Regions from separate parts of the Pseudoalteromonas sp. SR41-4 genome, predicted to be linked through region 3. Evidence: predicted binding sites of a transcription regulator. Region 3 holds the regulator's gene; each other region holds the start of a gene.
What was found. Region 3 encodes sigma-54, which starts transcription at its own class of promoters, with help from an activator protein. Its sites were predicted from a motif close to GTTGGCACGNNNNTNGNNT; they were not measured.
Positions count from the first base shown of each region.

Region 1 (5,929 bases), on a different contig from region 3:
TTCAAGATTTCGTAATAAAGATAAAACCGTATACTAGTTTTTACCGCTCTGTACTGCCCGTTAATAAACACTCCAACACACAAAGAATAAGTTAGCGATACACTCGTGCCACTGCATTTGGCTAAGCATCCATAATCGATGGTGTTTTTGAATTTTTGATTGCATACGTATTCAATTTCCATTTTGTGAGAACCTCTCCATTGTTAATTTTTTGTAAATTCAGAATGCCTATTACTTGACAACACAACGGAACACACAATGAAAATTAAAAAAATAGTAACCACTATTGGGCTAAGCATTGCCCTAAGTGCTACGTCGATTGCAAATGCAACACCAACAACATTCGTCCATCTATTTGAATGGAACTGGCAAGATGTAGCCCTCGAATGTGAACAATACCTAGGACCTAAAGGCTATGCAGCGGTACAGGTATCGCCGCCTAATGAACATATACAAGGCAGCCAATGGTGGACGCGTTATCAACCTGTCAGTTACCTATTGCAAAGCCGAGGCGGTAACCGCGAGCAGTTTATTGATATGGTTAATCGCTGTAATGCCGCTGGCGTTGATATTTATGTAGATACTTTAATCAATCATATGGCTGCAGGCAGTGGTACAGGTACCGCTGGTAATACCTATGGTAATAAATAATACCCAATTTATAGCCCACAAGACTTTCACACCAGTTGCACCATTAATGGCTCTGACTACGGCAACGATCGTTACCGAGTACAAAACTGTGAGTTAGTTGGACTAGCAGATTTAGATACCGCTGCAACGTATGTCCAAAACACATTAGCGGCTTACATTAATGAATTACAAGCCATTGGTGTTAAGGGGTTTCGGTTTGATGCCTCTAAACATGTTGCAGCCAGTGATATTCAAAGTTTAATGGCGAAAGTGAATGGCTCGCCAGTGGTCTTTCAAGAAGTAATTGATCAAGGTGGCGAGGCTGTTGGTGCCTCTGAGTATTTAGCGTCAGGTTTAGTTACGGAGTTTAAATACAGCACTGAACTTGGCAATACCTTTAGAAATGGCTCGCTCGCATGGTTAAGTAATTTTGGTGAAGGGTGGGGGTTTATGCCAAGTGCATCAGCTGTAGTATTTGTAGATAATCATGATAATCAACGCGGTCATGGTGGTGCCGGTAATGTAATTACCTTTGAAGATGGCCGCTTGTACGACTTAGCAAACGTATTTATGTTGGCTTACCCGTATGGTTATCCAAAAGTAATGTCTAGTTACGACTATCATGGTGACACAGATGCTGGTGGTCCAAGCGTACCTGTGCATAATAACGGTAATTTAGAATGCTTTGCGAGTAATTGGCAATGTGAGCATCGTTGGGCATACATTGCAGGTGGCGTAGATTTTAGAAATAATACGGCTGATAACTGGGCAACAACCAATTGGTGGGATAATACTAACAATCAAATAGCCTTTGGTAGAGGAAGTTCAGGTCATGTTGCCATTAATAAAGAAGGCTCAACACTCAATACTACCGTGCAAACAGATATGGCTCCAGGGCAATACTGTAACGTGCTAAAAGGAGCGCTGACTAATGATGCAACAAGTTGTACTGGTGAAGTTATTACTGTTAATGCAAATGGCACTATAAACTTAAATGTAGCCGCGTGGGATGCAATGGCTATTCATAAAAATGCCAAGTTAAACACTAACTCAACCCCTGATCCTCAGAGTGATTGGCAGCGAACTGTGATATTTATTAACGCACAAACGCAAACTGGCCAAGATATGTTTATTCGCGGCGGGATTGACCATGTTTATGCAAACACAAACCTTGGGCGTAACTGCCAAACAAGCAACTTTGAATGTGCTATGCCAATTCGCCATAATAATTTGCAAAGTGCCACTACCAGTCCTTGGAAAGCAAACGATAATTACCTAGATTGGTATGGTATTGAAACGGGCCAAAGTATTGAGGCGCAAGGGACCGCAACCGATTGGACAACTAATATTTGGCCAGCAACTTGGGGAGCAGAAAAAACCGTTGCTAATGATGGATTTGGTGTTACACCACTGAATATTTGGGGTGAACATTATTGGCTGCTTGATGTTGATATGGATTGCAGCAAAGCGGTTAATGGATGGTTTGAGGTAAAAGCGTTTATTAAAAATGGTCAGGGCTGGGAGGGCAATATCGCGCAAGCAAACCCCCCTTATGCTAGTACTAATCATGTTGCTCAATGCGGCAAAATTAATAAATTTGAGTTTAATAATTCAACGGTAGAAATACGCAATTTCTAATTTTATTACAGATAAATCCCAGCTAAACCATAAGTATGCGTTTAGCTGGGATTTGTAAGTCGCTATTATTGCCAAAATGAATTTTGAGCTTTATGGTCATTAGTAACTTTGCGTATCTGCAAATTAGATAAACAGTTATCTAATTACGATTTACTATTAATGCTTGATTAAGTGATTGAATGTAAATAAAGTTAGTTCTTTTTTGATGTTTGAATAGAAAGAGTAATTCTAAATACTCGTTAGCTTTTAAATAATGTATAAGTGCTATAAGTTGAGTGGTTTAATATAACTTACTTAGGCATTATTAAATTGTATACAATGAGTTAGTTAACTATGTCATTTGGGCTAGACAATCACTCCTCTACGTAGATTTGTTCGCTGTTGCGCGCGGCAATATATTTTAAAGGGAATTAAGGTATCTGGATGAAAGAAATCATGGTTTATGGAACAGTTATCCTTTGTTTCTTTTGTTATGGTCTTTGGCCTTTTATCGCATCAGCTTTACTGGTGTTTATTTCTGATGACCCAACTTTAGGTATTATCAGTTTAGTTATTTGGTCAATTGCTGTTACGATCCAAATAATTGCTATGTGGCAAATATTTAAAAGAAATTCAAAAGGATTACATTTGTTTTTCTCTGTAGTTTTTCTTTACGTATTTTTATATGCGGGTGATTCACTTATCGTTTCATTAGAAAGTAACGCTGTTTTTTCATTTTCAAATATTATAAATAAAGCTATATATCCATTGTTCGCTGCATGGGCTTTGTATTTTAGCGATGCCAAAGATTTCTTTATTAAACCAACTGAGAGTTAGTAATGAGTAAGTGTAATAATTGTAGTGCCAGTATTTCTTTTATGGCAGTTTTAAACACCATGAATCCCTTGAAAGTAAAGTGCTCAAATTGTAAGGAGCCAGTGCGAATTGATAAGGTTAGTGGCGGTATTGCAGCCCTAATTATTTCATCTATTGCAGTGACTATACTGGCGATGTTTTACGGTTCACCAAACTATTGGTTAAAAATAGTTCTGCCTGTAGTGGTAGCTGCCGAGATCGGATATTTTGGCCTCATTAAGTTTGGTATCGTTAAAATTAAAGCAGTTGAGTAAATCATAAAAATTCATCTGTAGATTAGTGTTTCTCACATTTGTGTTAAACGCATAAAATTGCCAATTAAACTCAGCAGTGAGTTTAATTGCACTAGCGATAACACAACAAAGCAGTTCTATTTCTATTAAATACCTTATTGTGCATTGCGGTGTGTTGGTGATGTTTTTATATGTTGAGCAAGCACAGTAATGCTTATCTTGTCTTTAAATAGTAGAGCCTTGCAAATCAATTTTTAATCTTCTATCTAGCTACTTTAACCTGCATTTTATTTTCAATAATTGCCACACCTTGGGTGTTTTCTAAAAACTTTTGTGCCAGTGCGCGTTCAAAGCCGGTTTCGGTTAGACCATAAATGGCTACTTTGTTGCCATCAACGTGTACTCGCAGTTGCGAGAGGTTTAGGTTTGGATTGCTACGCAGTTTATGAATTATAGTCTGTTGTAGTGTTGGTTGAGGAGAAACGCTGCTGATCATAATTGTACTAGTGGCTGCACTGACTTGCGTTGCGCAGGCGAGTAAAAATACACAGCAAAGTGATACCAATGATACAGTTAATTTGAAGCGGTCCATGATTTCCCTCATAACATCTATTGTATGTGTTTAGTGAATAGTAAGCTTACTGTTACAATATTTATTCCAACTTTAACGTATTGAAATTTAAGGGATGTTTTAAGTTTAGGTAATGTTTTTGGAATTTTTTACATTCAACTGAGTAAAAAGTACGGCGATTAGCTAACTAATTTAGATTTGTAGTTGCTGTTTAGCGCAGCTCAGCTATAGCGATGCAATATATTTTTTGTTAAGTGATGGTCGTAGCTGCAAGTTTGTAATGAGCAAGCTAAATGGGGATCACAAGATAACTAATTTGCATGACTGCTATGAGAGGGTTTAATAACTTACTGCGAGTAGGTAAAACTGAATGTAAAAAGCCGAGACTATGATAAATCTCGGCTTTTTGTGTAGCGTTAAAGCAGATGAATTATTTCTTTTTCTTGGCTTTAGCTTTGGCCTTTTTACGGGCTTTGATTTTTACCGGATCTTTATGTTTTTTGATTGGCGCTTTAGCTTCTTTATGACGCGGCTCAAATCCTTTAACAACACGGCGTTTAAGGCGCAGCTCAATGTAGCGTTCAATTTTGGCTAATACTGCAATGTCATGGGCTTCTACTAACGAAATTGCAATGCCTTTCTTACCTGCGCGAGCAGTGCGGCCAATACGGTGAACATACACGTCTGCTGTGCGTGGCATATCAAAGTTGATTACATGACTAATATCAGCCACATCAATACCGCGGGCGGCAACATCAGTCGCAACTAATATTCTTGTACGGCCACTGTGGAAATTTTCCATTGCCTTCATGCGTTTGTCTTGTGGCATCTCGCCACGTAACCAGGCTGCGCGCACCCCAGCATTGGTCAGCTCGCCGACTAATGTTTCTAGGCGATCACGGGTTTTAACAAACACAATAGCTTTGCTTAAGTCTTCACTGTTTAGTATTTCAACCAACATTGCTAATTTATGGTTGTAATCATCAGCAATGTGTACCCATTGGTGGATTTTAGCTTTTTCTTTACGTGAAGATTCAGCTTCTAATAGGGCTGGATCTTTTAAAATTTGCTCTGCAAATCGTTCAACGCTATCGCCTTCAAGAGTGGCTGAGAATAAAAAGCACTGACGACGATTTTTTGCTTCTTCGCAAATACGCATCATTTCTTTACGAAAGCCCATGTCTAACATGCGGTCTGCTTCGTCTAAAATAAGCATCTCGACGTTTTCGGCATGAAAGTTTTCGGTTTCTAAATATTCCATTAATCGCCCTGGTGTGGCGATTAATATATCGTTATTTTTTTCAAAAATTTCTTTATGCGTACCGTAGTTAATACCGCCAGTAACAACACCAATTTTAAGGTTAGTGCCTTTAGCAAGTAGTTCACACTGTTCATGAATTTGATAAGCTAACTCGCGCGTTGGAGTCATGATCAAAACACGGGCAAAACCAGGCTCGCGACGCGGGAAATCAAGTAAGTATTGAATCGCCGGGATCAAAAATGCCGCTGTTTTACCAGTACCGGTTGGTGCAGAGGCTAAAATATCACGGCCTTGCAGCGCTTCAGGGATCGCTTGTTGTTGAATGCTAGTTGGGGTTTCGTAACCCATTTTAGCAACGGCTTGTAGTATCTTGTTATCAATATCAAAATCAGAAAATTGCATAGAGTGTCAAAAATAGAGGACAATTGCTGGTAATTATACGCGCTATCCGCCAGTTGGTGAATGAAAAGGTGAAAAAATGTCAGGCTTTGTGTTTAAACAATTTAAAGTAGCGCAAACGCGCAGTGCGATGAAGGTCTCGACGGATGGAATTTTACTCGGTGCATGGGCTGACTTAACTACTTCACAGCGGTTACTTGATATTGGCACAGGTACTGGGTTGTTGGCATTAATGTGCAAGCAACGCAAACCAACTATGCAGGTTAATGCTGTTGAAATTGATGCCAATGCATGTGCTGATGCGCAGCAAAATTTTACAAATAGCCCATGGCCAGATATTAC
Region 1 covers NZ_JACJEI010000027.1:14,153-20,081, forward strand. The annotation lists partial or broken gene H5180_RS18020 (alpha-amylase family protein) at 259-2,268, shown strand; gene H5180_RS18025 (hypothetical protein) at 2,692-3,084, shown strand; gene H5180_RS18030 (hypothetical protein) at 3,186-3,377, shown strand; gene H5180_RS18035 (BON domain-containing protein) at 3,619-3,948, opposite strand; gene srmB (ATP-dependent RNA helicase SrmB) at 4,358-5,590, opposite strand; gene H5180_RS18045 (tRNA1(Val) (adenine(37)-N6)-methyltransferase) at 5,667-5,929, shown strand, end outside.
Region 1: a site for sigma-54 is predicted at 4,001-4,019, ahead of H5180_RS18035 (BON domain-containing protein). Genes of this name have one in related genera too.

Region 2 (5,929 bases), on a different contig from region 3:
ACTTCTGCGCCATTAAGTACGCGCTCTTGTAATTCTTTATTCATCGGCGCAGGAGTTACGCCATACTCACCTTTTAGCACTCCGGCAGTTTCTTTGGTGATAGTTTTATAACGCTCGCCCGTCAATATATTTAATACTGCTTGTGTACCAACAATTTGTGATGTTGGTGTAACTAACGGTAAATAACCTAAGTCTTCACGTACACGTGGGATCTCAAGTAATACTTCATTCAATTTATCCGCAGCACCTTGCTCTTTAAGCTGGTTTTCCATATTAGTTAACATGCCACCAGGCACTTGCGCTAATAAAATACGGCCATCAACACCTTTTAAGCTGCCTTCAAACGCGGCATATTTTTTACGAACATCGCGGAAATAAGCAGCAATCTCTTCGAGTTGATTTAAATCCAGCTCAGTATCACGTTCAGTACCTTCAACAATCGATACAATCGTTTCAGTTGCGCTGTGTCCGTAAGTCATACTCATTGATGAAATTGCGGTATCAAGCATATCAATACCTGCATCAATCGCTTTTTGGTAAGTAGCAGTACTTAAACCTGTTGTGGCATGACACTGCATTGCAATTGGGATAGAGACTGTTTCTTTTAACGCTTTGATTAACTCTTCTGCATCGTATGGTTTAAGCAAACCAGCCATATCTTTAATACAAATTGAATGACAGCCTAACTCTTCAAGCTGCTTGGCAAGCGTTAACCACATATCAAGTGTATGAACCGGGCTTACTGTGTACGAAATTGTACCTTGTGCATGTGCGCCAACTTTAATCGCAGCTTTAATAGCCGTTTCAAGATTACGAACATCGTTCATCGCATCAAAAATACGAAACACATCAACACCATTTTTGTGCGCTCGCTCTACAAATTTTTCAACAACATCATCTGCATAATGACGATAGCCTAAAAGGTTTTGACCACGTAATAACATTTGCTGTTTAGTATTTGGCATAGCTTTTTTAAGAGCACGAATACGCTCCCAAGGATCTTCACCCAAATAACGAATGCATGAATCAAAAGTAGCCCCACCCCATGATTCGATCGACCAGTAACCTGCATCATCTAATTTTTGTGCAATCGGTAGCATGTCATCCAAACGCATACGCGTTGCTAATAATGATTGATGCGCGTCTCTAAGTACTAATTCTGTTAATTTTAATTTAGCCACAAGTCATCCCTTATAGTTTTTGTTTATTTTTGTACTGAGCTATGGCAGCACTTATCGCAGCGATGTGTTCACTTGGTACACCGGGTGCTTTGATCGATGGTGTGCGCGTTGGCATTACAACCGGCTGTTCAAAGCGGCTCGCTAATTTAGACATAGCGGTAATTGCTGCAATCAACAACGAAAGAAAAACGAAAACTCCCACCATCCCAGTGAGCATTAAGTTTGCTGCAGTAGCAAGTAATTGACCTATATCCATTCTGCCCCCCCCTGAGTATTCTTACCCACCCGAAAGATAGGTAAAAAATCACTTTATTTAAATATTTATGCGATAATCATATCAAAGAAACAGACCAAGTCCAACACTTTGTAAATTGGTAAAACCAATTAATATAAAGCTAACATATCTTCAGCAAAGTTAACACACTGCTTTTTACTATAATTTAATAGGATATAGATGATAAAAATACTGAATATAGCTATAACTTATAAGTGAAATCTAATCTGCACCTTAATAACTTACCAACCGAACTACTCAACAACTGTTAAATTAATGAAAAAGCACTCAACATGAAATTGGTCTTACCAAAAAATCATACTGAAATATTTATTTTTCAGGACGCCGAGTATAAGTTACAGATAAAGCTGTAAATAATTCCCACCTAATTCATGAAAATAAATAAAATAAACACTATCCTATTGATAATAAAGGATTTAAACACATGGCATGTAACTGGCATTATTTACTCTGAACAAATTAACAAACCAAGGAGACGACAATGTTACGCTGGACAATTACATTTTTAGTTATTGCGCTTATTGCTGCAGTGTTAGGTTTTGGTGGTATCGCAGGTGCCGCAGCAGGAATTGCTAAGATTATCTTTTTTATCTTTATTGTATTGTTAGTTATTTCACTCGTTTCAGGTGCGTTGCGCGGCAATGTCCCTAAGTGATAACAATTTATTTTAAATAACAACACATTTATTAATTTTACAAGGAATTACATTATGAAATCGACAACTATTAAAACTGCTGTGATCGCTTTATTCGCTAGTTTTTTTATCATGGGTTGTGAAGACAATCATGCAGAAGAGGCCGGTGAACGCATCGATGAAGCTGTAACCGACGTACAAAACAAAGTAGAAGACGCCTGTGAAGAAGTAAAAGAAGGCGTTAACGCTAAAGAAACTAACTGTTAATCCAGTTAGATACAAATAATAAAAAACGACTCTTTTGAGTCGTTTTTTGCATTTTAAGAGAAGTTAAAATTAAGCTCTCGCTTCTAGCATTAGTCGCTTCATGTCACGTACTGCTTTATCTAATCCATCTATGGCTGCACGCGCTATAATTGCGTGACCAATGTTTAGTTCGTAAATCTCTTTCATAGCAGCAATCGGTTTCACGTTATGATAATGAAGACCGTGGCCGGCGTTTACTATCAAACCCAAACTTGCTGCATACTTTACACCTTGATGAATATGCTCAAGTTGTTTTTGTATCTCGGTATCAGTTTGCGCATCCGCATAAGCGCCAGTATGAATTTCAACATAAGGGGCATTACAGGCTTTAGCTGCATCTAGTTGTGCTTTGTCTGCATCGATAAATAACGATACTTTAATACCGGCGTCAGTTAATTTTGCTGTCGCGGCTTTAATCTTATCTAGATTACCAACAACGTCTAAACCGCCTTCGGTGGTCAACTCTTCGCGTTTTTCTGGTACTAAGCAAACATAAGCTGGCTTAACATCTAAAGCAATATCAATCATTTCATCTGTAACCGCTATTTCAAGGTTCATTCGTGTTTGGATTGTTTTAGCCATCACATACACGTCACGATCTTGAATGTGACGACGGTCTTCACGTAAATGAATAGTGATCCCATCAGCGCCAGCATGCTCAGCAACACTCGCAGCATGTGCTGGATCTGGGTAACTTGTACCCCGAGCTTGGCGTAAGGTAGCAATATGATCAACGTTTATACCCAAAAGAATATCTTTCATTTTTTTACCTGTAAAAATAACGGTTAAAAATACCGTATTAAGATTGTTGGTGAATACCCAAACTATTTGGATATAAACAGCTCGCGACTTTTTAATGGTTTTTTGCCTAATAAAGGCTTCATTAAATGACGACTTAATTGTTTTGCCATATATAACACATCCGGCGCACTAAAGTCATGAGCTGCAATTGCATTTAACTGCGCGCCAGAAAAGCCACTGCCTTGATTTTCTTGGGCAACAAAGCCGTATTCAGCAAAGTAACTATACGTTTGCTCTGCCGAAATTGGATCGCCTGCGGCATCAAAACTAAAGTCAACGCCATAGCCTAATAATTCTAATAATTGAAATTCATAAGAACGTAATACAGCTTGTAAGTTAGGGTGCTGGTTAAGCTGTTGTAGGTGAGTTTTATACAATTGATAGGCATGATCAATTGGTTCATTAATTGGTACAATGCGGTTGGTTAGTTCATTTAGATAAAACCCACAATAAAGCTGATCCCCAACTAGTGTGGATTGCGTGCCATGTAGTTCAAATCGTTGGATATATTTCAGGTCGTGTTTACCGGTATAATTTACCAGTAAAGCTTGGAAGGGTTGTAACTGAGCTTTGTATTTTGTTGCTTGGCGACCGCTAATTCGCGCCAGCATGCGCAACTGGCCAACGCCTTCTACTAACATATCAAGCATTACTTGTGAGTCACTAAAAGGACGTCGGTGTAATAAATATGCCGTGTAGAAGTCGCTATCCATAAATATCGCTTAGGCTATTAATCTTCACCATAGCCTAAACTGCGAAGTGCTCTCTCGTCGTCAGCCCAACCTGATTTAACCTTCACCCAAAGTTCTAAAAACACTTTATTATCAAGCATTTCTTCGAGATCTTTACGGGCTTCGCGGCCAATCACTTTAAGCTTTTCGCCTTTATTACCAATAACCATACGTTTTTGCGTTTCACGCTCAACTAAAATCAAGCCATTGATATGCCAAATGCCATTTTCTTGCCATTTAAACTGCTCAATTTCAACGGTAACTGAGTAAGGAAGCTCCTCACCCATAAAGCGCATCAACTTTTCACGGATCACTTCGGCTGCCATAAAGCGCATTGAACGATCTGTTACGTAATCTTCAGGGAAGTAAAATTCACACGGTGGTAAACGCTTAGTTACTTCATCTTTGATCAGGTTGATATTTTTACCTTGAGTCGCAGATACTGGCATAATGCCAACAAAATCAAACTTTTCGCCTAACCACTTCATATGCGGTAGCACAAGGTCACGGTCTTTTACTTGATCAATTTTGTTCATCACAAGTAATACTGGTTTGCCATTTTGCTTTACTTTGTTAAGCACCATTTCATCGTCAGCATTCCAATGAGTACCTTCAACAACAAAAATAACTAGCTCAACATCACCTAATGAACTTGAAGCAGCACGGTTCATTAAACGGTTAATGGCACGCTTTTCTTCAACATGCAGGCCTGGTGTATCAACATACACGGCTTGGTGCTTACCTACAGTATGAATACCCATAATACGGTGGCGTGTGGTTTGCGGTTTACGCGAGGTAATACTTACTTTCTGCTCAATAATTTCATTAAGCAAGGTAGATTTACCAACGTTTGGGCGGCCAACAATAGCGACCATGCCACAAAAAGTATCTAAATCACGCGTGTGCGGTTGGATCAATGTATCAAGATTCATTTTTAAGTATCTTCAACGCTTTTTCAGCGGCTTTTTGTTCAGCTTTACGACGAGAACTGCCAACTGAGATGATGCTATCCATACCTTCAACAATACATTCAACCGTGAACGTTTGATTGTGTGCCTGACCTTTAGTATCTACTACAGTATAGCCTGGCAAAGGTAATTTGCGGGCTTGTAAGTATTCTTGTAGTAATGTTTTAGGATCTTTTTGGTTTAAACCTGGCGAAATGGCATCAAGGCGAGATTCGTACCACGCCAAAATCAAGTCTCCACAAACATCAATGCCAGCATCTAAAAATACCGCACCAATAATTGCTTCAACCGCATCAGCTAAAGTTGATTCACGTCTAAAACCACCACTTTTAAGTTCACCCGGCCCTAAGCGTAAGTAATCACCTAGGCCAAACTCTAAACCAAATTCAGCTAAGGTTTGTCCACGCACAAGCGTTGAACGCATGCGGCTAAGATCGCCTTCACGCGCTTTGGGGAACTTACTATATAAAGCATTGGCAATGACAAAGCTTAAAATGGAATCGCCCAAAAACTCTAAGCGTTCATTGTGTTGTCCTTTATGGCTGCGATGGGTCATCGCCTGCTCAAGCAATACTTGATCAATAAAGGTATACCCTATTTTGCTATATAACTCTGTTACATTTTTTTTCATTGTTACTGAATATTACCTAGGCGTTCAAAACGAACACCAGTTGGAACCCAGCCTGGTAAAATGTCATCTGGGCCATTCTCAAATTCAAAACTCATCCATATAAAGACAGCTTTACCCACCAAGTTTTCTTTTGGCACAAAGCCCCATACGCGACTATCTTGGCTGTTATCGCGGTTATCACCCATCATAAAATAATGATCAGCCGGCACTACCCATTCATCAGAACGTGTACCCGGTTGTTGATAGTAACGCCCTTTCATTTCCAGCGCTTCAGGGTTAATTAAAATATTATGTTTTAGCGTAGTCAAATTTTCATCTAACCGGACTAAATCCATAGAGCCTTGCTTAAATTCATCGCGATTAATGATCTCCATATCAATTT
Region 2 covers NZ_JACJEI010000027.1:62,064-67,992, reverse strand. The annotation lists gene oadA (sodium-extruding oxaloacetate decarboxylase subunit alpha) at 1-1,181, opposite strand, end outside; gene H5180_RS18300 (OadG family protein) at 1,192-1,437, opposite strand; gene H5180_RS18295 (DUF1328 family protein) at 1,958-2,131, shown strand; gene H5180_RS18290 (hypothetical protein) at 2,186-2,377, shown strand; gene pdxJ (pyridoxine 5'-phosphate synthase) at 2,447-3,178, opposite strand; gene recO (DNA repair protein RecO) at 3,241-3,930, opposite strand; gene era (GTPase Era) at 3,948-4,880, opposite strand; gene rnc (ribonuclease III) at 4,870-5,547, opposite strand; gene lepB (signal peptidase I) at 5,550-5,929, opposite strand, start outside.
Region 2: a site for sigma-54 is predicted at 1,900-1,918, ahead of H5180_RS18295 (DUF1328 family protein). Genes of this name have one in related genera too.

Region 3 (5,929 bases):
AGTGGTAGAACTAATTAACCATACGCGAACCATATATTATGACCAATAAATTTGCTCACTTGCTTGTGATACCAAGCTTATTCATTGCCTTTGCAAGCTTTGCTGAAAATACGGCACCACCTGCGGATCAAGTCTCTATCAGTGCTGAAAAGCAGCTTGCCCAACTGAAAGATAATATCGGTATTTTTGAAAAAAATGTTGAAATCATTCATGGTAACCGCCGTATCAAAGCGGATCGACTTGAAGTCCATAAGCGCGAAGATTTAGGCAATAACAAACAATTGCTTGTTGCAACTGGTAACCCTGCTTACTTTGAAGAAAAACAAACTGATGGCACAATAATGAGCGCCAGTGCTGATGAAGTCCGTTACGATGTCGCCAAGCGCTATTTAACGTTAATTGGTAATGCACAAGTCACTCAAGCAGGTCAAAAAATTAATGCCAAAAGCATTACCTATGATATGGACCAACAGCTGATCAGTGCTGAAAAAGGCGCAAGCTCAAACGATCGCGTACACACTATTTTGGTACCTGTTGACAGTAAAAAAGACAAACCTAAAGGGCAGCCATGAGTATATTAAAAGCTGAATTTTTAGCAAAAAGCTATAAAGGTCGCCAAGTTGTAAAAAGCGTGGGTTTAGAAGTTAGCGCAGGCAGCATTGTTGGCTTACTGGGTCCTAATGGCGCAGGTAAAACCACCACTTTTTATATGATTGTGGGTTTAGTACCTAGCGACAAAGGTAAAATAAGTATTGATGATAATGACATCACTTTACTGCCAATGCACAGTCGCGCACGGTTAGGGATTGGCTACTTACCACAAGAATCATCCATCTTTCGTAAGTTAACTGTTTATCAAAACCTGATGGCTATTTTAGAAACTCGTAAAGAGCTGAATAAACAAGCCAGAGAAGAAGCACTAGACAGCTTACTTGATGAGTTTAGCATTCAACATATTCGCGACAGCCAAGGTATGGCATTATCTGGTGGTGAACGTCGTCGAGTTGAAATTGCACGCGCTTTAGCCGCAAATCCAAAATTTATCTTACTTGATGAGCCTTTTGCTGGCGTTGATCCTATTTCAGTGTTAGATATAAAGAAGATTATTGAACACCTTAAAAACCGTGGTATTGGCGTACTTATTACCGACCACAATGTACGAGAAACCCTTGATGTTTGTGAAAAAGCCTACATAGTTTCTCATGGGGAGTTAATTGCATCAGGTACCCCTGAGCATGTACTTGCCGACCAAACAGTCCGCGATGTTTACCTGGGCGAGCAATTTAGGCTATAAAGCCACGCTCGGCTAAGTATCTGCTAGACTTAACGATGATAACAATAAAAGGATTGTTAGAGATACATGAGGCAATCACTCCAGCTGCGCATGGGCCAGCAACTTACAATGACACCACAGCTGCAACAAGCAATTCGCTTATTGCAACTCAGTACATTGGATCTCCAGCAAGAAATTCAAGAAGCACTCGACAGCAATCCATTGTTAGAGCTAGAAGAGCATGAATATTCAGACGACACGGCTGGTAAAAACGAACAAAAACAAGACAACGATGACTTAACTGTTAGTGCATCAGCAGACGACAAGCCCAGCGAATATGAACAAGAAAGTAGCGAAGCATTAAGCAAAGAGACTTTAAGTGACGAAATGGCTATGGACGTCACCTGGGACGAATACATGAGTGCTGCGCCAAATACGTCATCCGGCCCAATGCCTGAAGATGAGTCAATTTATCAAGGTGCTTCAACTGAAACCCTGCACGAATATCTGATGTGGCAATTACAGCTCACACCTTTTAGTCCAACCGATGAAGCTATTGCCATTGCGATTGTTGAAGCTGTTGACGATTCAGGTATTTTAACCTTGAGCTGCGAAGACATCGCAGAGAGCTTAAATCAAGGTAATAACGAAGAAGAAATCGAACTAGACGAAGTGCAAGCAGTGTTAAAACGCATTCAGTTATTTGACCCTGTTGGTATTGCTGCGCGCAGCCTACAAGAATGTTTATGTATTCAATTAAATCAATTTGATCCTGCAACTCCTTGGATTAGCGAGACTAAAATGATTTTAACTGATCATATCGATTTATTAGCTAGTCGTGACTATCGCACTTTGATGAAAAAGACTAAGCTTAAAGAAGATGAGCTGAAAGAAGTAATGACATTGATCCACAGCCTTAACCCAAAGCCTGCGGATACTATAGTACGCGAAGAGTCAGAGTATGTTATACCTGATGTTTCGGTGAAAAAAATTAAAGGTCGCTGGGTGGTTGAACTTAATCCAGACAGCATGCCAAAAATTAGAGTGAACAGCCAATATGCGGCAATGTCACGCTCAGTAAAATCAAGCACTGACAGCCAATTTATACGTTCGCATTTGCAAGAAGCTAAATGGTTTATTAAAAGCCTAGAAAGTCGTAACGAGACGTTACTCAAAGTAACTAACTGCATTGTAAAACAACAGCAGGGATTCTTTGAGCATGGCCCTGAAGCAATGCGACCTATGGTACTAAACGACGTTGCTGAAATGGTTGAGATGCACGAATCAACAATCTCTCGCGTAACGACACAAAAGTACATGCATACCCCCCGTGGTATTTTTGAGTTAAAGTATTTTTTCTCAAGTCATGTAAGCACTGAGAACGGCGGCGAATGCTCTTCGACAGCTATTCGAGCATTGATCAGAAAATTGATCAGTGCAGAAAACTCAGCGAAACCATTGAGTGATAGTAAGATTGCAGATATATTGGCAGAGCAAGGTATCAAAGTAGCTAGACGGACTATTGCAAAATACCGCGAGTCGCTGGCTATTCCACCGTCAAATCAACGTAAAAGTTTGATTTAAGGCGTAAAATCACAAGAGGAAAATGCTTATGCAACTAAATTTAACTGGTCGTCACGTAGAAATTACTGATTCATTAAGAGACTATGTAAACAATAAGTTTGCCAAGCTTGAAAGGCATTTTGATCATATCAATAATGTCCATGTTATTCTTGATGTAGAAAAACTAAGCCAAAAAGCAGAGGCCACATTACATGTCAGTGGCGCTGAATTATTTGCCTCGACTGAGCACCAAGACATGTATGCAGCTATTGACGGACTAATCGATAAACTTGATCGTCAAGTAATTAAACACAAAGAGAAGCACGCTCGACACTAACACTATGAAATTAAGCTCACTTATTTGTCAGGACTGCAGTAAAGCTGCGGTCCTTTTTAATAGCAAAAAACGGATCATTGAATTTATAAGCCAATTGGCTCATGAACAACTCCCTCAGCTATCACAACAAGAAATCCTCAACGCACTACTATCGAGAGAAAAACTAGGTAGTACCGGTATTGGTCGTGGTATTGCTATCCCTCATGGCCGTATGAGTGGTGTTGAAAACCCGCTAGCAATAATTTTAGTGAGTGAATCACCGGTTGATTTTGATGCGATTGATAATCGCCCAGTTGATATATTTGTAGCCCTCATCGTACCAGATGGTGACAGCCAACTTCATTTGAAGACGTTAGCCACAATTGCTGATAAACTCAATAACAAAGATTTTTGTAAACAACTACGTAGCGCAAAAACAGACCAAGATTTGTATCATGTAATTGCAGCTCAATCGTAGTCATACCAATTGTATTGTATTGAATTAGAGAGTAATTATTGCAACAGGAAAATAGCTCTAGAACAAGGTGGAAATTATGAGATATAGTTGTTCTATATAAATAATTTTAAACAAAGTTAGTGGGTTATTTAACAAGCAAGAATGAGCATGTTTTTAATAAAATTGGTATTAAATGAAGGAGAATTTACATGGAGTTAATCATCATCAGTGGGCGTTCTGGCTCAGGTAAATCTGTTGCTTTACGTGTAGTAGAAGATCTTGGCTATTATTGTGTAGATAATATTCCAGTTAACTTATTACCGTCATTAGTACGCAGTGTCTCTGATAATTACGACAAAATAGCCGTCAGTATCGATGTTCGTAATTTACCGAAAGAGCAGGAAGAATTTAACGACATTCTTGAATACTTGCCTGGTTTTGCAAATCCGACGCTATTTTATTTAGACAGTGATGATCAAACCCTGATCAAACGCTTTTCTGAAACCCGCCGCTTACACCCATTATCTTTGGACTCTTTGCCACTGGATTTAGCCATCAAGCAAGAAAAAGTGTTGCTTGATGTATTAACTACTCGTGCTGATTTCATGCTTGATACCACAGATCTCAGTGTCCACCAGCTTGCTGAGTCAATCCGTGAAAAGATTTTAGGGAAAAAAGATAAAAAACTAATCATCACCTTTGAATCATTTGGTTTTAAGCATGGTATTCCAAAAGAAGCCGATTATGTATTTGATGCACGTTTTTTACCTAATCCACACTGGGAGCCTGAGTTAAAACCGCTCACAGGCCTGGATCAACCAGTAAAAGATTATTTAGCCAGTCACAGTATCGTGCAAAAATTCACTTGGCAGATCCAAACCTTTGTACAAACTTGGTTACCGCACTTAGAACGTAATAACCGCAGTTACTTAACAATTGCTATTGGTTGCACCGGTGGTCAACATCGCTCAGTTTATCTAGCGCAAACTATAGGTGAAAGCTTCTCGATGAGCCACAGTAATGTGAAAATTCGCCATCGTGAACAAGAATAACAACTCACGTTTACAGTAAGGAATGTTGATGCGCTTAGAAGATACATTTTTAATAAAAAACAAACTCGGTTTACATGCTCGCGCAGCCAGCGTATTAGCGCAATTAGCTGTGCAGTTTGATGCCAGCATCACACTTCATCAAGATGACAAACAAGCCGCAGGCGACAGCGTACTGGGCTTAATGCTATTAGAAAGTAGCCAAGGCAAAGAAGTTAAAGTTGTATGTGAGGGCCCGGACGCTGAACCTGCTCTTGCAGCAATTGGTGAGTTGATCGCACAACGCTTTAACGAACAAGAATAGCTCGTAGTCAGTACCACTAAATTGCGTTAAACTGAATAAAGTCGTTAATTAAACAGACCAAGCGCGTTAATTATCGACAACAGTTACCCTACCTATCAAGTGTATTAATTTTTTAAGGACGCCAATGCCAGAAGCTTTTGAACAAGATTACCCACTACAACAACTAAAACAAGTGACCAAGTCACTTAACAGTGGTCAATTTGTTCAAGTAAGGCGTATGTTGGCAAAAACAGCTCCGTGTGACACCGCATTATTACTCGAGTCATCCCCGCATAAGATTCGTACCTTATTATGGCAACTGGTTGATCCAGATGTACAAGGTGACGTACTTGAAGAACTATCAGAAGATGTTCGTTTAGGGATCATTGCCCAAATGGAGCCGAAGCACATCGCTGCGGCAACTGAGGACATGAGTCACGATGATCTAGGGGAAGTACTACGTAGCCTACCTGATACCGTCTACAAAGACGTTGTTAGTGCCATGGACAGCCAAGATCGAGAACGTGCAACTCAAGCACTCTCTTATCAAGAGCGCTCTGCTGGCGCGCTGATGAACACCGATACAGTGACCATCCGCCCTGATGTCACTATCGACGTAGTACTGCGCTACTTACGTTTACGTGGTGAGCTACCAGAAGGTACCGATGATCTTTATGTTGTTGATAAACATAACTGCTTTATAGGTGCCATGTCGTTAACGACCTTGTTGACTAACTCGCCAGATAAAATCATTCGCGACTTAATGGATGAAGATTGTGAATCTATCCTCATTTCGATGGATGAAACCGATGTAGCACAACTGTTTGAACGTCATAACTGGATATCAGCCCCAGTGGTTGATGATAATGACCACCTACTTGGCCGTATCACCATCGATGATATCGTTGACGTTATCCGTGAAGACGCCGAGCATAGCTTATTAAGCCTAGCTGGTCTTGATGATGAAGAAGATACCTTTGCTCCGGTG
Region 3 covers NZ_JACJEI010000039.1:13,656-19,584, forward strand. The annotation lists gene lptC (LPS export ABC transporter periplasmic protein LptC) at 1-49, shown strand, start outside; gene lptA (lipopolysaccharide transport periplasmic protein LptA) at 39-572, shown strand; gene lptB (LPS export ABC transporter ATP-binding protein) at 569-1,294, shown strand; gene H5180_RS20995 (RNA polymerase factor sigma-54) at 1,361-2,857, shown strand; gene hpf (ribosome hibernation promoting factor) at 2,886-3,173, shown strand; gene ptsN (PTS IIA-like nitrogen regulatory protein PtsN) at 3,178-3,630, shown strand; gene rapZ (RNase adapter RapZ) at 3,819-4,661, shown strand; gene H5180_RS21015 (HPr family phosphocarrier protein) at 4,690-4,962, shown strand; gene mgtE (magnesium transporter) at 5,087-5,929, shown strand, end outside.

Region 4 (5,929 bases), on a different contig from region 3:
ATAATTAAGTTATCAAGTTTTAGTGTACGCATTGGGCGTGGTAAAAAAGTCTCATCAAGTTGAGCGTAAATTGCATCCGTTAGTTCTGGCTTGTCGATGCCTTGATCTTGTACTGCTTGGTCCCAAATGGCCTGCACACCTAAACGCTCTTGTACATTAAGAGGTAATGAGCGACCAAAGTTTTCACTGCTGCTTTGGGTAATGCTGCTGGTCAGCGTACCAACATCGTATCGACCAACATGTGCAAATACAAATTGCTCACGTTCAACACGTTGATATGGAGTATAACCAACGCGTGGCTGTACAATGCCTTTGCTAACACGCCATAAACTGACTGGGCTATCTAACGTACCTGTTTGACCTTCGGTGTTATCGTAACGCTGTTTGGCTATGTCGTACTCAAAGGTGATTTCATTCTGATTATTGATCAGGTAGTTTATTGTTGCGCCGGCATTCCAGTTACGTGCTGCAACGATTTTTTTATCGCCAAAACTACCATCATCAACCCACATGCTGCCATCTGGAAGTGGTAAACTTTCGCTGTAAGTTGGCTCACTTTCTTGACGGTCATAAAAACTACCACGGATCCCGTAAGTTAATCCCTCAACGCCGCTTGGTCCGGTCAAATATATATCGACTTTATTATCGTTACCGTATTGATCGTCTTGTTGGATATTACTGCTTACCGTGACGCTACCATGGGTGCTATCAAGATTTTTACGAGTGATAATATTGATTACACCACCGATTGCATCAGCGCCATATAAAGTGGACATTGGGCCACGAACGACTTCAATTCGCTCGATAGCCTCAAGTGGCGGCATATACATAAATTGGCTGTTACCAAAGTTGTTTGGGCCTATATTACCTACGTCACTTTGACGGCGGCCATCAATAAGCACTAGAGTATAGCTTGCGGGTAAACCACGCATGGTAATACTAATATTACCGTTTTTATCTTGTCCGGCACCAACATCGATACCTTCGATATCACGAAGCGCATCAGCAAGGCTAGTAAATGGCTTATTTTGTAGATCTTCGCGAGAGACAACTGAGACACTTGCAGGTGCATCTATTAATTTTTGCTCATAACCAGAAGCGGTGACAACCATCACTTCCATATTTTCAGCTGTGTCATCATCAGCAATAAGTGTTGTTGATGTTAATAATGCACTGATCAGTGAGGCCAGATAAAGCGGGCGGGATTTCATTGTACTTCCTTCATGACAAGAATAAAGATTATTAATCTAATAAGTAACCAAGGTGGGTATGATAACAATTATCAGTTGTATATTCAATTGCGAAATATTTACATTCAATGAATGATTTTCATATTAAATAAAGGTGGGGATGGAGCATGAGCATTAAAAAACCCAGCGTTTGATGCCGGGCTTAGTTAATTTAAGAGTATTTGCTTAGCCAAGTATTGACCGTGTTAGAGGTGCCTAATAAATGCAAATGGTATAGAGTTGTAGCTATTTAGAGAGCTTTATAAATTAAAGCGGGCACATATAGCAGTTAACTCATCGCATCATTATACTTTTCGGCTAGACTTTCTTTTTGACTTTCGGTTAGCGCTTTACCGGCTAGTTGAAATACTTCATGCTCTTCTTCAGCGAGATGATGATGTACAAGATGATGTAATTTTTTAGCGGTCACAAGCCACGCTGGTGAGCTCATATCAGTTTCTTCAAGTTGCTCAATCAATTCATCAAGTTCATGATGCTCTGCAATACTATGACGGGCTTTTTCATGGGTTAAATCATCAAACATCAAAGGATTGTAGAAATAACGCTCTTCAAATTTAGCATGTTCTACTAACTCATGTTTTAAATTATCCATAAGAGACTGTCTATTCGGTGACTCCCCCTGGGTTTTTATCAGCGCATCGACAAGCGAACGTTGTTTATCGTGATCATTACGAAGTGCTTCAAAAATATTCATGGGTTTTCCTTGCTTTACTCATTAATTACAATGAATATTGCAAGACGGAAGCCAACTTTTAAGTTGTTGTAATATATTGATTTAATTTTTATATTTTAGCTTGTTAGGATGTTTTCTTGTAAAAATTACCGAGTTAGGTCTTTATATTACATCCATATACATTGTTATTCAAAAGCAAAAAGGCCAACATGAATGTTGGCCTAAAAGCATATTTACACAAAATAAGAGAGTTATTTATTGGCGTCTTTTACCGCTTTTAACTTGCCTGCATGGTCAATCTCGAATGCTGGCATGTCTTTTTTGCCGTCAATTAAATAGTTATCCATCCAACGCATTAAACGTAAACTGTAATCATATTGCGCGGCTACTTTACGGTTACCATGACCTTCGCCTGGATAGTATACAAGGCGTACATCTTTGCCTTGTACTTTCATATAACGGTACAGTTCCATTGATTGTGCAGGGTGTACGCGAGGATCATCTTTACCATGCATGATCAGTAATGGTGTTTTAGACTGGCCAGCCCAGTAAATAGGGCTGCGCTCTAAATACCACTGCCATTTATCCCATGGGTATGAACGTGCATGCACAAGATTCATTTCGTTGGAAATATCAGTAGTTCCAAATTTAGATAGTTGGTTGGTAACACCTACAAACATTACGCTCGCAGCAAAGTGTTCAGTCAATTTTGTTGCGGCCCATGCTGATGCATAACCACCATAAGAGCCACCCGTAATACCAACACGTTTAGTATCAACTAAGCCCATTTCAACAAGATGCTGTTTAAAGTCAATTAAGTCGTCAAACTCTTTACCTGCATAGTCGTTTTGACCAAGCTTTGAATAATCAACGCCTTTACCTGTAGAGCCACGGTAATTTGGGTAAAAGACAGCATAACCACGTGCAGCCCCCATTTGACCTGGGCGCGAGTAGTTTGTTACCCAACCGTCTTTGTCATGGCTTTCAGGGCCACCGTGCACTGACATGATCAATGGATAGCGCGTGCCTTTATCATAATCTAATGGGTAGACTAATATGCCATCAATCTCAACACCGTCGCGGGCCTTAAGTGAAATAGTTTCTTGCTTAGCAAAACGTTTGTCATTCAACCAGTTGTTTGAATCCGTTAAACGTTGTGCTTTAGAGCCACGAATAATGAATACTTCATTTGGGTGCTTTGCAGTGTTTGCACGTAGCGCTAAGGTTTTATCTGAATCAGAAATACTCAGATTTGATGCAATAAATTGGCCTTCATTAATAATTTTTTTGTATTTATTAGAGCCGGTTTTAATGCTTGCGACAAAACTTTGCGTACCTACATTGGCAATAAAATTAAGCGTATTGCGTTTATGTGACCATTTAAAATCAACGATATGACCCATGAAATTGGGTAACCAATCACTTACTTCACCTGTTTTTGTGTCAGCTAAAAATAAACGACCAGCTGCTGGATCATGCTTATCTTCGGCACCTAGAATTGCGATGTAACGACCATCATGAGACAGTTCAGCACTGTCTAATTTACCTTCAGTAGCAAACGACATCGTCACTTGATTAGTCGCAATATCAAATAAGTGCCATTGTGATTTAGTGTATTTGTCGTCAATTAGCGCTGTAGGCTGGGTTTTTACTAATAACTTATCGCCTTTTGCGGCCCAGTTTACATCACTTACATAGTTCGCAACGTTAAGCGCTGTTGGTGTCAGAGGTTTATCTGTTTTGGCTAAATCGACAATAAATAGTTGTTTATCTTTTAAGCCTAGCTCATACACCTCAGCCATAAAGCCTAATTTTTTTAGCTCTTTTTCAGATTTATCAGCCGCTGGCATAGCTAAAATAGCGAGTTGTTTGTTATTCGGGCTTAACTGATAGCTAGAAATTGATGTGTCTTTAAGCGATAGTACTTTTTGCGCTTGACCACCATCCACTGGAATTTGATATAACGCGGTAAACTTGTCGTCTTTAAGTTTTGCTAAAAAGTAGATCGTTTTGCTATCGTTTGACCATTGAATACTCTTGATACTTACAGAGCCGGTAATGAAAGGACGCTCGACACCTTCATCATCGACGACATAGAGTTCGCTATAATTGGCGCCATTCTCGTCGACGTATAATTCACGTGGCACTGAGCGGGTAAATGCAACATTGTCACCATCTGGACTAATGCTGGTTTGAATAACTGACTGAATTTTAGGGATATCTTCTACAGTAAGCGATGTGGCTGCAAATGCCAGTGAGCTTGAGAGTCCAAGAGCCAGTGCTAGGCTAGTTTTTATCATGAATTTTCCTTCGCATGTTTTAATTATCAAAGGATTATAACAAGGTGTACCTTAAATGCTAAAATATGCGATTAATACGCAAACATTGTCGGCTAATGGCTGTAGCGCACACCAACATAAAAGCGACGGCCATTTTGATAAATGCCCGTTGGCGCATATTCATTACGCTCATAAAGGTAAGTGATCTCATCGGTGAGGTTTATCGCTTCAATAACAAAATCAAGGCTATCAGATATTTTAAAAGTGACGCTACCATCAAGTTGGCCAAAATCATCCATCATAGTCTCTCCCACACCCGTGGCAAAATGTGTGCGATAGTTATACGCCAAGCGTGAGCTTAGCCAATCATTTTCATAATAACTGGTTAGATTAATAGTGTGTTTTGAGGTGCCGGGTACATAATCGTCGCGCGCTGATGTGCTATCTGTTCGGTCGCCATCAACAAACGTATAGTTGGTGATCAAGCCAAAACCATAGATAAGCTCTTGTTGATAGCCAATCTCAACACCGCGAATAGTACCACCACTGCCATTGATTGGTCTGTCAATGGTCATTTCAATGCCTTCATGTTGTTCAATGGTACGTTTAAATTCAACAAATGATTCGACATCTTTATTAAATAACGCCACAGAAAGGAGGGCAGCATCATTAAAATACCACTCAACGCTTAAATCAAATTGATTGGCTCGATAGGGGTCTAAGTCAGGATTGCCTCCTTGACCCTGTGCTTGAGTGACATTGTAATTAGTTGAAGGCATTAAATGATTATACTGAGGACGTGACATTACGCGTGCGGCGCTGATACGGGCGATCAGGTTCTCATTCAAATCAATACTGATATTGGCGCTGGGTAATATATCGACATAATTTTTATTATGTTGCTGCCATGCAAAACTTTCTTGTTGTTCAACCGGTGAACCAATACGTTTATAAGCACCAGCGTCTTGCCTAGTATTTACAAGCCTTACGCCAAGGTTAGCACGGTAGTCATCACCATCTAGCATCAATTTAACATAACCTGCGGTGGTGCGTTCTTGAATATCAAATCTGCTAGCTTTTTCTTGTTGTTTTATAAAGTCGATAGTTTGGAAGTCTTTTGATAACGCACTAATATTGGCGAAGCTATAATTTCTGAGGGTATATTGATCACCAATATCGGACAAAAAGCCATGGGGAAAACTAGCAGGGTAATCCGCTAACGTCCAATCAAGCTGTTGAGCTATACCATCAAATGCGCCATTGAATGAACGGTAACGAATAAAATCGCGTTGATGGTCGCGGTATTTTGCACCTACTTTAATCGCGCTGATGATAGAATGATCAACTGCGCGTTCAAAATCACCTTGTAAATAGAGCTCTTGATCATTGGAATCTTGGCTGTCGTTACGTGCTTCTGTCAGTTGCCAAGCCTGTGCATCAAGGGGAGAAACATCATAATTGGCAATAATATTTTTACGCTCAGTGGTGTTTACGCTAAAAGCAGTATTGGCGGAAAATTGCGATGTGTGATCTTGCTTAGAGCCACCACCGCCTTTGGTAAAACCAATTTGGTATTGGTTCTGCCAAAGGTGTGCTTGTTGACTGACAATTAAATGCACACTGCTGGTATTTATTTCAGATTCTCGCCAAATAGCTTCCATTGCAGTACTAAAAGGCAGGTTTTGTGCATTTTGCTCAGGCACTTGTGAATAGCGGGCGTAAGTTAA
Region 4 covers NZ_JACJEI010000001.1:104,231-110,159, reverse strand. The annotation lists gene H5180_RS00385 (TonB-dependent receptor domain-containing protein) at 1-1,211, opposite strand, end outside; gene H5180_RS00380 (hemerythrin domain-containing protein) at 1,519-1,944, opposite strand; gene H5180_RS00375 (S9 family peptidase) at 2,175-4,223, opposite strand; gene H5180_RS00370 (TonB-dependent receptor) at 4,316-5,929, opposite strand, start outside.
Region 4: a site for sigma-54 is predicted at 1,982-2,000, ahead of H5180_RS00380 (hemerythrin domain-containing protein). Genes of this name have one in related genera too.